Gemmata obscuriglobus: one gene and its partner. The protein of the gene in region 1 interacts with the protein of each later gene in a pairwise test. Links are inferred from orthologs where the notes say so. Each region holds a gene or a part of one and is shown on either strand. Other genes may lie near its edges.

The links.
Region 2: the proteins of GobsT_RS00020 (region 1) and gyrA interact in binary tests that used the Escherichia coli proteins (3 or more experiments, as listed by UniProt). The link is inferred for Gemmata obscuriglobus from one-to-one orthologs.

What each region holds. Positions count from the first base shown.
Region 1 is NZ_CP042911.1:1,329-8,304, forward strand. Bases 1,421-4,460 are described here. They hold GobsT_RS00020 (DNA gyrase subunit B), read left to right. Parts: upstream 1,421-1,744; coding sequence 1,745-4,177; downstream 4,178-4,460. Other genes in these bases: GobsT_RS00015 (DciA family protein), read left to right, coding at 1,421-1,656; GobsT_RS00025 (hypothetical protein), read right to left, coding at 4,244-4,460. In the rest of the region: dnaN (DNA polymerase III subunit beta), read left to right, coding at 78-1,205; more of GobsT_RS00015, read left to right, coding at 1,339-1,420; more of GobsT_RS00025, read right to left, coding at 4,461-5,956. UniProt on the Escherichia coli protein: DNA gyrase negatively supercoils closed circular double-stranded DNA in an ATP-dependent manner to maintain chromosomes in an underwound state.
Region 2 is NZ_CP042911.1:1,397,011-1,404,200, reverse strand. The notes cover bases 1,253-4,506. They hold gyrA (DNA gyrase subunit A), read left to right. Parts: upstream 1,253-1,573; coding sequence 1,574-4,306; downstream 4,307-4,506. Other genes in these bases: GobsT_RS37515 (hypothetical protein), read right to left, coding at 4,418-4,506; GobsT_RS05805 (hypothetical protein), read right to left, coding at 1,253-1,348. In the rest of the region: aat (leucyl/phenylalanyl-tRNA--protein transferase), read right to left, coding at 1-495; more of GobsT_RS05805, read right to left, coding at 782-1,252; more of GobsT_RS37515, read right to left, coding at 4,507-4,594; GobsT_RS05795 (NAD-dependent epimerase/dehydratase family protein), read left to right, coding at 4,719-5,732; GobsT_RS05790 (TIGR02996 domain-containing protein), read left to right, coding at 6,261-7,190. UniProt on the Escherichia coli protein: A type II topoisomerase that negatively supercoils closed circular double-stranded (ds) DNA in an ATP-dependent manner to maintain chromosomes in an underwound state.

The DNA of each region.
Region 1 (6,976 bases):
ATAAAGGATAACAAGTAAATGGGTGGAGCAAGACGCGAAGCCCTCAACACACCCCACGGAAGGCGGAGGAGGGCACCATGAAGGTGACGTGTCAGCGGGACAGTTTGCTCACGGCGTGTCAGCTCGTTCAGGCCGCCGTGGCCCAGCGCACCACGAAACCGGTGCTGAGCAACATTAAGGCCGTCGCTCAGGACGACGCGATCACGCTGGTCGCTTACGACACAGAGGTGGGCATCCGCTACGAGCTGCGAGGCATTACCGTCGCCCGGGCGGGTTCGTGCATTCTGCCCATTACCGAGCTGGTGAAGATCCTTCGCGAGAGCAGCGACCCCGAAATCAGTTTGGACGCGGGCAAAGAAGCGGTCGTCGCGAAGACGAGCGGCGGGAAGTTCGAGATGCCCAGCCTGGACGTGAACGAGTTCCCGGACATTCCCGAGTTCGATGACGGCGGCCGGTACCACGAGATCACCGCCGGGGTGCTGCGGGCGATGCTCCGGCGGACCTCCTTCGCCGCGGACAAGAAAGACACCACCGCGCGGTTCTCGCTGACGGGCGTTCTGTGGGAGGCGGACGGCAAAGAGGCGCGACTGGTGGCCACCGACACCAAGCGGCTCGCGGTGTGTAAAGGCGAGGCGGTCGTTTACGGCGTGGTCGACGACGTGAAGGCGATTCACGTCGTGCCGCTGAAGGCCGTGACGCTGCTGGAAAAGAACCTGACGGACGACGGCGAAACGGTGCGCGTCGGGCTGCGGGCCAACGACGCCCTGTTCAAAACCGAGCGGGCGACGATCTACACCTCGCTGGTGCAGGGCAAGTTCCCGCCGTACCGCGACATCATCGGGAAAACGACCAAGGAGGCGACCCAGAAGGTGCCGCTGCCCGTTCAGGGGTTCCTGTCGCGGGTGCGGCAGGCCGCCATCATGACGGACGACGAGAGCATGCGGGTGGACATGACGTTCGACCCCGGCTCCGTGGTCATGAAGGCCCGCGGGGCGAAGACGGGCGCGTCGGAAGTGACCCTGGAGCTTCCGGATTACGACGGCCCGCACACCGAGATCGCGTTCGACCCGTCGTACCTGGTCGAGTTCCTGCGGGCGATCGAGAACGAGCCGACGGTGGTGCTGGAGATGTCCACCGGCACCCGGGCGGCGCTGTTCACCTGCGGCGACAACTACTCGTACCTTGTGATGCCGCTGACCGGTTGATTGTGTTCGGTGTTTTGTGTTCGGTGTGTCGCTGGTCAAGATTCTGTTGGGGTTGTTAATCCCGATGAGCTGCGGCGAATGATGGGGCGCCGACGCAAAATGTTCAACACGAAACACCCAACACGAAACACCAATGCATAAAGAGCAGCGCGACGGCAGGCAGGAACAGCTCTCCGACATCCTCGGGAAGTTGTTCACGTCCCGCGGCTGGGGGCGCAAGAACGACCGGCTGCGGATCGAGTCGGCGTGGGCCGAGGCCGCCGGCCCGGAACTGCTGAAGGACACACAGGTGCTGGTGATCAAGCGCGGGGTGATGGAGGTCGCCGTGCGCAACGCGGTGCTGATGTCGGAACTGGCCCAGTTTCACAAGCGCAAGTTGTTGACAAAGCTCCGCGCCGCGATGCCCGGGGTCACGCTCACCGACCTGAAGTTCCGCGCCGCGGCGTGGTGAGGTCTTCGTGGGGCGGCCGGGGCCGCGTGGCCCACCCGGTCTTGTTCGAACCGACAGAGCCAGGCTTACTGGAGAGGAACGCAGCACGATGAGTACCGAAACGCTGGGCAACGTCGGGTACACCGAAGACAACCTGCAGACGCTCAAGGACGCCGCCCATATCCGGCACCGGCCCGGCATGTACATCGGTAACACCGACATCGAGGGCATGCACCACCTCGTTTGGGAGGTCGTGTACAACTCCGTGGACGAGGCCCTCGCCGGGTTCTGCAAGAACATTTTCATCACGGTTCACAGCGACGAGTCCATTACCGTGTCCGACGACGGGCGCGGCATCCCGGTCGGGGTGAAGGCCGACACCGGCAAGTCCACCCTGGAAGAGGCGCTGACGATCGCGGGCTCGTCGGGGAAGTTCAACAACGACGCGTACAAGACCTCGGCCGGGCTGCACGGGATGGGCGCGAAGGCCATGAACGCGCTGTCCGAGTGGTGCACGGCCGAGATCAAGCGCGACGGCCGCGTGTACAAGATGGAGTTCGAAAAGGGGTACGCGACCAGCAAGCTCGAGGACCTCGGGCCGGCCCCGAAGGGGCAGACGGGGACCACGATCACCTTCAAACCGGACCCGGAGAAGTTCGGCGACATCCTGTTCGACTACGACCGCCTCGGCACCCGGTTCCAGCAGATCAGCTTCCTCAACAAGGGGCTGAAGCTGGCCCTCGCCGACGAGCGCGTCGGTAAGAGCGACACGTTCCACTCCGAGCGGGGCATCGCCGAGTACGTCGAGGTGCTCAACCGGAGCGAGCAGACGAACTACCCGCTCATCTACATCAACAAGCAGATCGATGGGGTGACGGTCGAGGTGTGCTTCCAGTACACCCAGGGCGAAACCAAGCTCGAGATGTGTTTCACGAACAACGCTTACAACAAGGACGGCGGCACGCACCTGTCCGGGTTCCGCGGCGGGCTCACCCGGGCGATCGGGCACTACGGGAAGAAGGCGAACCTGTTCAAGGAGATCGAACTCCGCGGCGACGACTTCCGCGAGGGCCTCACCGCGGTTATTAACATCAGCCACCCGCAGCCGAAGTTCGAGTCGCAGACGAAGGTGAAGCTCACCAGCCCCGAGGTCGAAGGGCAGACGTCCAGCGTCGTGTACGAGGTGCTGTCCGACTACCTGGAGCGGAACCCCAAAGAGGCCGAGCGGATCTGCAAAAAGGTGCTACTGACAGCCGAAGCCCGGATCGCGGCGAAGAAGGCCCGCGACGCCGTGAAGGGCCGCAAGGACGCTCTCAACAGCGGCGGACTGCCCGGGAAGCTGTACGACTGCAGCTCGCGCGACCGCGAGAACACCGAACTGTTCTTGGTGGAAGGTGATTCCGCCGGCGGCAGCGCCGAGAGCGGCCGGGACCGCGAGTTCCAGGCCATCCTGCCGCTGCGGGGTAAGGTCCTCAACGTCGAGAAGGCCAAGTTCGAGAAGTTGCTGGAGAACAACGAAATCTCCGCCCTCATCTCGGCGGTCGGGGTGGATATTGACAACGTCGAGGACGTGAGCAAGGTCCGGTACGGCAAGATCATCATCATGACCGACGCCGACGTGGACGGTCAGCACATCCGCACCCTGCTGCTCACGTTCTTTTTCCGCCAGATGCGGAAGCTGATCGAGGCGGGGCACGTGTTCGTCGCCCGGCCGCCGCTGTACAAGGTCACGCAGAAGAAGGAAACGCGGTTCATCCAGTCGCGCGAAGAGATGGTGACCCAACTCACCACCCGCGGGCTGAAGAACACCACCCTGCGTGCCACCCAGGTGGACCGACCGGCGCGCGACATCAGCGGCGACGAGCTGACGAAGTTGCTGCCGCTGCTCGACGAGGCCGAAAGCGCGGTTGTGGGGCTGGAGCGCCGCGGGCGCAACCTGGACGAACTGCTGACGCGGGCCGTAGACGGCCTGTTCCCGACCTACAACCTGTACGAGCGCGAGAAGAACAAGGAGCACTGGTTCCGCACCACGGACGAAGTGGCCGCGTTCAAGCAGGCGCTCGCGGACGAACTGAAGCGCGAGCCGGTGGTCGGCGAGGACTACACGCTCGACGAGTGGCACGACCTGAAGTCGCTCAACCGCGCCGTCACGAAGCTGAAGGCGTTCGGGTTCGACGCAGCCGACTTGGTGCCGCTCCAGCGGATCGCCGGGCGTGAGCCCCCGGTGCGCTACACCCTCGACCACGACGGCAGCAACAAGTCGCTGGTCAGCCTGCGCGAGCTGGTGATCGAGATCCGGCGTTTGGGCGAAAAGGGCATCGCCGTGACGCGATTCAAAGGGTTGGGCGAAATGGACCCCGAGGAGCTGTGGGCGACCACGCTCGACCCGCAGTACCGCACGCTGCTCAAGGTGACACTCAACGACGCGTTCAAAGCCGAGGAGATGTTCCGCACGCTGATGGGTAAAGAGGTTCAGGACCGCAAGGCGTTCATCTTCAGCAACTCGCTCAAGAGCGTCGAGGACATCGACTACGGCGCGTGATCCCGGATTCGATTTGCGCCCCGTGCCCGCGCGAGCTGTTGTTCGCGCGGGCACGGGGCTTTTCGTTCAGCGCCGGAGCAACACACGGTTCAGCAAGCCGCATCGTGCACGAACTCGTGGGCCGCATTGCGGCACGCAAATGCACGGAGGTGGACACAGTGCTGGCGCAGCGGTCGGCGTGGTTGCGGGTGCAGCCGGAGCCGGTCCTGCTTTAAGTAACAGCAGGTCAATTTCCGCTCCGAGGCGGTTGAAACGCGCCTGGTCGAGCATCTGAGGCTTGATCGCCATTGCCCGAACACGCAATTCCGCGTAACGCTCCCCCTCCTTTAACGCGCGAATACGGGCCTCGTGCCATGCGATGCGGTTAGTAGCTTGTGGTTCCTGTTTTGCAGCGACGCGGAGTATTTCGGCGGTCATCGCCTGCTCCGTCGAGAAGGTGCGCGGGTCTGGGCCGTAGAGTGCCATCTTGCCTTCAGCGTAGGCGATGTAAGCGAGTCCGCAGAGCGTCTGTTCACGTTGCAGTTGCCGGAGCGGTGTCTCGCCCGGTGTCGCGATGGGGGCTTTTGCTCCGGCGAGCAGCGCGGCGAGACGCTTTTCCCCGGACAGATCACCCGGAAATTGTGGAACGGGTTTGAACTCCGGGAACGCAGTGTAGGTGTCGGGTTCTGGAAGCGGCTTCAATTGATCAACTGCGAACGGCTCGCGCTTGACCGACGGCGCTGGTGCGCTCGGCCGAAGAGTAGCGATTGAAGCCAACAGCGTGAGCAGGTCTGCTTCGGCGCTGAGCCGCTGGAACTGGATGCTGTCGGCTCTTTGCGGCTGGAGCGCTCCGGCCGCGACACGTGACGTGGTGTAGTCTTCCAATTCCTTCATCGTGCGAACACACGCTTCGTACCACGGCACACGGTCGAGGAGCTGCGGTTCCAACTGGGCCGCCGCGTGAAACACTTGGACCGCGAATGTGAGATTGCTGTTGAACTCGTTCGGATCGGGGCCACCAAATGCCAAACCTGCTTCGACGCGTTTGATGTGTGCTACGCCGGCATTAGCCCGCTCGTGTTGTGCGCGAAGCAACGGGGATGCGTCCGGGCCGATCACAACGAGGTTCGGGTGCGGAACGCGTCCCTCGTCAATTGCTTTGGTGCCTTCAGGCGTTCGCTCGAGCCGCACCGTCGGCGCTTTCAGTTGCGGGAACGCGGTAAACGTCGGCTCAGTTGGCTGTCCTGTGCTGTCAATCGGAATCGGTCCGAGTTCAGTTCTGGGTGCTGCCCCGCGCGGAGCGGGTCCGGCCGCAGCGATTTCTGCTTGAAGTGCCAGTAAATCGATTTCGGTTTGAAATCGTTCAAAGCACGCCAGGTGAAATTGTTCTGAATTCAGTGCTCCCGACTGAACGCGGAGTAGGGTGTACCGTTCGCACTCCTTGCACGCGCGCACGCACGCCTCGTACCACGGCATTCGGTGTGAGGGGTGCTCTTCGAGTTCTGCGGCGGTGCGGTACGCTTTGACCGCCATGCGCACGTTGTCGTGGTAGGTATCTGGGTCCGGGGGCGCGATCGCCTGAGCGCGATCCACTCGTGCGCAGTACATCAGTCCGGCCCGGGCTTGTGCCCTTCGTACTTTGCGAAGCAGTGGCTCGTCGGTACCCGGCGCCGGCAGCTTCGGAACGGTAATCGGGTCCCGTGGTGTGCGTTGGGCGAACTGGCTGCCGTCGGGCTGTGTGGTGACTTTGGTGTCGTAGGTTATTGCCTTCAGCTCAGGAAACGCGGTGTACGGCGACACCAACTTGGGCGGACTAAAACTGCTCGCCTTTGGAGCCGGAGGGGCATCGGGTTATAGTGGACCCCGAAAACTGGACCGCCGGTTAAGCTATACCGGAGGCCCAGGAAAGGGGAACCCATGGCGGGCAAGCGGAAGAGTCACTCGGCGGCGTTCAAGGCCCAGGTCGCGCTGGCGGCCCTCAAGGGCGACAAGACCATCAACGAACTGGCGAGTCAGCACGGCGTCCACCCGACCCTGATTCATGGGTGGAAGAAGCAGTTGCTCACCGGGGCCGAGGCCGTGTTCGCCTCGGGGGCGAAGGGCACCGGCCCCCCGGAAGACAAGACGACCGAGTTGTACGAGCAGATCGGCCGCCTCAAGGTGGAACTCGACTGGGTGAAAAAAAAATCGGCCGCCCTCGGCTGAGGCCAAGCGTGCCCGGATCGAGGCCGAGCACCCGGAGCTGAGCGTCCGGCGCCAGTGCGAGCTGATCGGATTGAACCGCTCGACGGTGTACTACGAGCCGACCCCGGAGAGCGCGGAGAACCTGACGCTGATGCGGTTGATCGACGAGCAGTACACGACGTGCCCGTTCTACGGGAGCCGGCGCCTGGCCGCGTGGCTGGGCACCCAGGGCCACGAGGTGAACCGCAAGCGGGTGCAGCGGCTGTTGCGGATCATGGGGTTGGAGGCCCTGTACCCCAAGCCCAAGCTGTCGGTCGGGTCCGGGCACAAGGTGTACCCGTACCTGTTGCGGGGCGTGGCCATCGACCGGGTCCATCAGGTGTGGAGCACGGACATCACGTACATCCCGATGCCCACCGGGTTCATGTACCTGGCCGCAACGATGGACTGGTTCAGCCGGTACGTGGTGGCCTGGCGACTGTCCAACACGTTGGACGGGTCATTCTGCCAGGACATGCTGGAGGAGGCCTTGGGCCGGGGCAAGCCGGAGGTGTTCAACACGGACCAGGGAGTCCAGTTCACGGCCGCCGCGTGGGTCGGGCGATTGGAGCGGGCCGGGGTCGCGGTGAGCATGGA
Region 2 (7,190 bases), 1.4 Mb from region 1 along the record:
GATGCTCACCCCGTAGGTGCCGCCGGCCAGCTCCCAGGCGTCCGGCCCCGCGCCCCCGGCCCACACCCACGTCTCCAGGCTGTGCGCGTGCCCGAGCCGGTGCAGCTCGGCGTACCCGGCCAGCATCTCCGGGGTCACCCAGGTGCCCTCCGGGCGGCGCTCCCCGCACTCGCGCATCACCGTCGCGAAGCACTGGTTCACGGTCACCCGGAACTTGCCCGAGCGGATGGTCCGGGCCAGCCGCCGCGACACGTGCAGCCCGCCGTACCCCGGCGCCCCGTCCGCCGACTCGCCGTGCAGCTCGATCACCCCGCGCGGGTCCGGGGACCACCACAGGATCGGGTCGCCCTCGTTGAACCACGGGAACACGCCGTCGGCGTAGGCGCGCAGCAGCGTGGCCGGGCGCAGGTCGCCGCCCACCCCGACGAACCCGTCGGGCTCCGCCAGTTCCGGCGGGATCCACGGCACCTCGCGGTTACCCCAAATGCCGCTCACGGTCGCTTCCTTCGGGTACGGACACGGAACAGTGGGGGGCGGAGAATAACCCTTCAGTGTCGCACCGGCCACGCGAGCCCGGCGCGACACCACCCGAGCCGCACCGGCCGCTCCCTTGACGAGCCGCGACCGCCAGGGAGCGGGACACGTTACACCGCTCCCTGGCGGTCGCGGCTCGTCAAGGAAGCGACACCGCAGGCGGGTTCGTGGATCACCCCGGCCGGCTACAGAATACGTCGTGAATTCGGTGCCGGCGGCCCGTGACGGCGATTTGTTCGCGCGCGGGCTACTTGCCCAGCTTGGCGAGCAACTCGCGTGCCTCGGCGGCGGCCTTGGTGGCGCCGTACTTCTGCACCACCAGCGTGAGCAGCGTCTTGGCCGGGTCGGGCTTGCCGCCGTCGATCAGCTTTTTGGCCTGCGCCACCCGGTCGGCGGCGGCTTTTTCGTCCTCGGCGGTCGCGGCGGCGGCGGTGAGCAGCACCCACCCGTCGCGCTTGTCGCCGTCCTTCGACACCACCGTGTAGCCCAGCCCGCCGCCGGCCGCCTTGAGCACCTCGGCGAGCGCGTCCTCGACCGGCTTGTCCTTGCACCGGTAGGTCACCCGCTGCGCGTGCGGGAAGCCGGGGCCGTAGGCCCACAGGATCAGCATATCCGCTCGGGCGTCGGCCTGCGCGGCGAACTCTTTGAGCACGTCCCCGAGCCGCGCGTCCCGGGCCTCCATGCTCACCTTCGCCTTGAGCGCTTTGGTGCGGGTGAGTTCGGCCGCCGGGGTGGCGGCGTCGGGCGCCGGCTGGGCCGAAAAGCCGGGGCCGGCGAGGGCCAGGGCCGCCGCGAACGGGACGATCGAACGCATGGCGAAGTACCGTCGGTGGGGAGGGGCCGCGCGCCCCGCGGAGGGGCCGCCCGGCCAGTTTACTCGGCTTCCACTTTCCGCGCACCAAAAACCGCCCGCGGGGCCGCTACGGCGCTGGCTCGGGGGGCACGATTTCCCTAGAATATCAACGTACTTCGCGGGTTACCAGTCGCCACGGGACCGCCGCCGTTTCGGCCGCGCGGGGCACACTCCAAGGAGCCTTCTTTGGCCGACGCCACCACACCGCCGTCCGGTCCCAACGAACCACCCGCCGCGGGCGCGGTCGCGCCGATCAACCCGCTCGACATCGTCGACGAGCTGCGCGACAGCTACCTCACCTACGCCCAGTCGGTCATCATCAGCCGCGCCCTGCCGGACGTGCGCGACGGGCTCAAGCCGTCGCAGCGGCGCATCCTGGTGGCCATGAACGACCTCGGGCTCGGGCCGGCGTCGTCCACCAGCAAGTGCGCCGGCATCATCGGCGAGACGATGAAGCGGTACCACCCGCACGGCGACGCCAGCATCTACGACTCGCTCGTCCGCATGGCCCAGGACTGGAACCTCCGGTACCGGCTGGTCCACGGGCAGGGGAACTTCGGCTCCATCGCCGGCCTGCCCCCCGCCGCCCACCGGTACACGGAGGCCCGCCTCACGCCCGCCGCCGGCGAACTGCTCGAAGACCTCGAGCGCGACACCGTCGATTTCATCGACAACTACGACGGCAAGTACCGCGAGCCGCTCGTGCTCCCGGGCAAGTTCCCGAACCTGCTGGTGAACGGCTCGGACGGCATCGCCGTCGGCATGGCCACCCACATCCCGCCGCACAACCTGCGCGAGGTGTGCAAGGCGCTCGTCCTGCTGCTCGACAACCCCGGGGCCACGCTCGCCGACCTGATCCAGATCATCCCCGGCCCGGACTTCCCCACCGGCGGCATCATCATGGGCCGCCAGGGGCTGCTCGAGGCCTACGCCCGCGGGGCCGGCAAGATCACCCTCCGCGCCCGCGCGCAGGTGATGGAAGAGGTGAAGGGCCGGTCCCCCAGCATCCTCATCTCCGAGGTGCCGTTCCAGGTCACCCGCAACGCCATCGTCGAGGAGATCGCGCACCTCGTGAAGGAGGAGCGCATCCCGGACGTGAGCGGGGTCCGCGACGAGTCCAGCGCCCGCAACGGGGAGCCGGTGCGGCTGATCGTCGAGATCAAGCGCGGCAAGGACCCGCACCTCGTACTGAACCAGCTCTACCAGTACACGAAGCTCCAGAAGACGGTCAGCATCATCATGCTGGCGCTGGTGGACGGCCGCCCGCGCGAGCTGACGCTCAAGGAGATGCTGCAAAAGTTCCTGGACCACCGGGTCCACGTGATCCGCCGCCGCACCGAGTTCCTGCTGCGCGAGGCCAAGAAGCGCGGCCACGTGCTCGAAGGGCAGCTCATCGCCATCGCGGACATCGAGCAGGTGATCCAGATCTGCCGCACGTCCCCGAACCGGGCCGAGGCCAAGGCCCGGCTCCAGGGGCTCGCGGTCCCGGCCGCCCTCATGCAGCGGGCCATCGGCGAGGGCGCGTTCGCGGCCCTCCAGCGCGAGCTGGGCGCGGTGGCCGAGTACCGCATGACCGAGCAGCAGGCCGAGGCCGTGGTGAACCTGCGGCTCGGGCAGCTCGCGGCCCTCGAGAGCGAGGAGATCCTGAAGGAGTACCTCCAGCTCCGCGAGCTGATCCGCGGGTACGAGACGCTCCTGTCCGACGACGCCAACATCCACGCCGTGATCCGCGAGGACCTGGAGCGGATGGCCGCCAAGTACGGCGACGACCGCAAGACGGAGGTGTCCGACGACGGCGGCGACGTGGACATGGAAGACCTGATCGTGGACGAGCCGAACGTCGTCACGATCTCGCACGAGGGGTTCGTCAAGCGGATGGCGCTGACCGAGTACCGGGTGCAGGGCCGCGGCGGCAAGGGCGTGCAGGGGGGGCTCCGGGACAACGACTTCGTCGAGCACTTCTTCGTCGCCAGCACCAAGGCGTACCTGCTGTGCTTCGCCAACACCGGCCGCATGTACTGGCTCAAGGTCTACCGCATCCCCACCGCCGGCCGCACCAGCCCGGGCCGGGCCATCGCCAACGTGCTGTCCCTGGCCGAGGGGGAGAAGATCAGCAGCATCGTGCCGGTGCGCGAGTTCGTCGAGGGCGCGCACCTGCTCATGGCCACCCGCCAGGGGACGGTGAAGAAGACCGACCTGATGGCGTACAGCAACGTCCGCCAGGGCGGCATCATCGGCATCACGCTTGATGAAGGCGACGAACTCATCAACGTGGCCCTCACCCGGGCCAACGACGAGGTGGTGCTGAGCACCCAGAAGGGGATGGCGATCCGGTTCCGCGAGTCCGCCATCCGCCCGATGGGCCGCACCGCCCGCGGGGTCCGCGGGATCAAGCTCGGCAAGGACGACGCGCTCGTGGGCATGGTGGTCGCGGACCCGGACGGGCTGTTGCTGACGGTGTGCGAGAACGGGTACGGCAAGCGCACCCCGTTCGGGGCCAACACCCCCCTCCCCGAGGGGGCGGTGGAGGCCGACGACGAGGCCGCGCCGGAGCCCGAGGTGGTGGAGCCGGAGGCGCCCGAGGGGGCCGAGGGCGAGGCCGAGGCCGACCCGTCCGGCATGCGGTACCGGCTCCAGGGCCGCGGCGGCAAGGGCGTGAAGGACGTGAAGGTGACCGCCAAGAACGGCAAGGTGATCAGCGTCACCAGCGTCCGCGACGGCGACGAGATCATGCTCATCACCAAGGACGGCATGGTGACCCGCAGCAAGGTGGGCGACATCCGCATCGTGGGCCGCAACACCCAGGGCGTGCGGGTGATGAACCTGCGCGACGGTGACAAGCTGGTGTCCGTCGCCAAGGTGGCCCAGGAGAACGTGGGCGACGCCGAGGCGAAGGAAGAAGACAAGAAGCCGCAATAAGAAGGCAGAAGACAGATTGGCCGCAAAGAAGACCAGGACAGAAGAGCGATTGGCCGCAAAAAAGCACAAAAAGCACAAAAGAAGACAGAAGACCAAGACAGAAGAGTGAGTTTAAAAGCACTTCTCTTTGTCCTGGTCTTCGGTTTCCTTTTGTGCTTTTTGTGCTTTTTTGCGGCCAATCGCTCTTCTGCTTTTCTCTCCTGTCTTCTGTTGTTCCCGTTTTGCGGCCAATCTCTCTGCTGTCTCTTCGGTTTCCTTTTGTGCTTTTTTGTGCTTTTTTGCGGCCAATCTCCTGCCTTCTGCCTTCCTCTGCGGTTTTCTGTTGTGCCCGTTGTGCTTTTTGTGGCTATCACTGCCTTCTGCCTCCTTTGCGGTCGATCTCCTCTCATTTTTGCGGCGAGGGCTCTCTCAAATGCGCGTGCTGATTACCGGCGGGTACGGGTTCATCGGGGCGTGGATCATCCGCAACCTGCTCGGGCGCGGCGACCAGGTGTGGGTGTACGACCTGCGCGAGGACGCCCGCCGGCTCCGGCTCGTCCTGCCCGAGAGCGAGGTCGCGAAGGTGACCTTCGTGCCGGGCGACGTGACGGACCTCAAGGCCCTCTCCGCGGCCATCGCCGCGCACCAGATCTCGCACGTCATCCACCTGGCCGGGTTGCAGGTGCCGACGTGCCGGGCCGACCCGATGCTGGGCGCGAAGGTGAACGTGCTGGGCACGCTGGCGGTGTTCGAGGCGGTGCGGGCGGCCGGGGCGCAGGTGCAGCGGCTGGTGTACGCCAGCTCCGCGGCGGTGTTCGGCGGCCCGGACAAGTACCCGGCCGGCGCGCAGGGGGACGACGCCCCGCTGATCCCCAGCACGCACTACGGCGTGTTCAAGTGCTGCAACGAGGGGAACGCGCGGATCTACTTCCAGGACTTCGGGCTGTCCAGCGTGGGGCTGCGGCCGTGGACCGTGTACGGCGCCGGCCGCGACCTGGGCATGACGTCCGAGCCCACGAAGGCGATCAAGGCGGCGCTGCTGGGGCGGCCGTACCACATCAACTTCGGCGGCTGGACCGACTTCCAGTACGTCGGGGACGTGGCCGAGGTGTTCGTGCAGTCGCTGGCCCGGCCGTACACCGGCGCGAAGAGCTACAACCTGCGCGGCGCGGTGGTGACGATGAAGGACTTCCACGCGGCCCTAGCGGCGGTGCTGCCGGAGGCGGCGAAGCTGGTGACGTTCGGCACCACGCAGATCGCCATCGCCTACGACCTGTCGGACGACGGGTTGCAGCGCGACCTGGGGCCGCTGCCGAAGACGGCGCTGGAGGCCGGCATCCGGGAGACGGTGGCGATCTTCCGCCAGCTCCAGAGCGAGGGGCGGCTGGACACCAGCGACCTGGAAGTACCGAAGACCGCCCCGGTCGTGGTGACCGACGAGCCGTAGGAACGGGGGGCGGGCGCACCCGCGCGGTCGGGGCCGGCGAGCACATACCGCGCGGTGGTGCGGTCGTAGCGGAAGGGAGGGGGAGCAAAGGCAACCTACCCCCCGGCCCCCTCCCTAAAGGGAGGGGGTGGCGCCGGGAGGAGTGGTCCCGGAGCGAGAGGCGCGCGCGGGGCAACCCACCCCCCAGCCCCCTCCCTGAAGGGAGGGGGAGCAAAGGCAACCTACCCCCCGGCCCCCTCCCTAAAGGGAGGGGGTGGCGCCGGGAGGAGTGGTCCCGGAGCGAGAGGCGCGCGCGGGGCGTAGACCCACCCCCCAGCCCCCTCCCTGAAGGGAGGGGGAGCAAAAGCCACCGCGCACCCGAGGCGGAATCGATGCGCCCGTGCTTTGCTCCCCTCCCTTCAGGGAGGGGCTGGGGGTAGGTTGCCTTTGCTCCCTTCCCGCCGGCCCACATTGCCCGCGCCCCGGCTGGCAGCGCCCCGGGCGGGCATCATTCCGCCATGCATTCGTACTCTCGAACGGGGACGAACCGTGAACGACCGCGACGCCCTGATGGCGGCCATCGCCGCGCACCCGGACGAGGACACGCCGCGCCTGGTGTTCGCCGACTGGCTCGACGAGAACGCGGACCCCGAGCGGGCCGAGTTCATCCGGGCGCAGATCGCCCGGCACCAGAACTCCGACGGCAAGGGCGACCTCCCGTCCGGGGAACTGGCCCGGCTCGCCGCCCGCGAGCGCGAACTGCTGGCCCGGAACCGCGACCGCTGGCTCCAGCCCCTCCACGACCTGAACGCGCGCGGCCGGGTGCACGGCGATTTCTCGCGCGGGTTCGTGAACGAGGTGGTGATCGACGCGGCCGTGTTCGTCGAGCGGGGCGACGAACTCTGGGCCGTGTCCCCCGTGTCCGCGCTGCACCTCAGGCACCTCGAACCCGCCGCCGAGCGGTTGGCGGATTGCCCCCACCTCGGCCGGGTCCGCGCGCTGAACCTCAGCGGGGCGGTCGCCCCCGCCGCGCTCCGCACGCTGCTGGGGTCGCCGCACCTCGCGGGGCTCCACCGCCTGTCACTCGAATCGGTGCCGTTCGAGGACGACGCCATTCAGGTTCTCGCTGATGGGGCCGCGCTGTCGTCCATTCGGTCGTTCTCGATGTTCGGGTGCCCGGCGACGGGCGTGACCCTACCGGAACTGGTCGGCCGCTTCCCGCAACTCGAATCCTTGTCGCTCGCTGACATGAATGCGTTCGCCGGCCGGCACCTCGCCGGCGTCCTGGCCGCGCTGAACCCGGACCGCTTTCGGACCCTCGGGGCCGACTACTCGCCCATCGGCACCGCGGGGATGCGTGCCCTCGCCGGGGCCACGCGGCTGACCGGCATCACGGAGCTTTGGCTCCGCGGGTGCGGCTTCACGTCCGAGTCGATGGAGGTGCTGGCCGGCACCACGCACTTCAAGCAGATCAAGAAG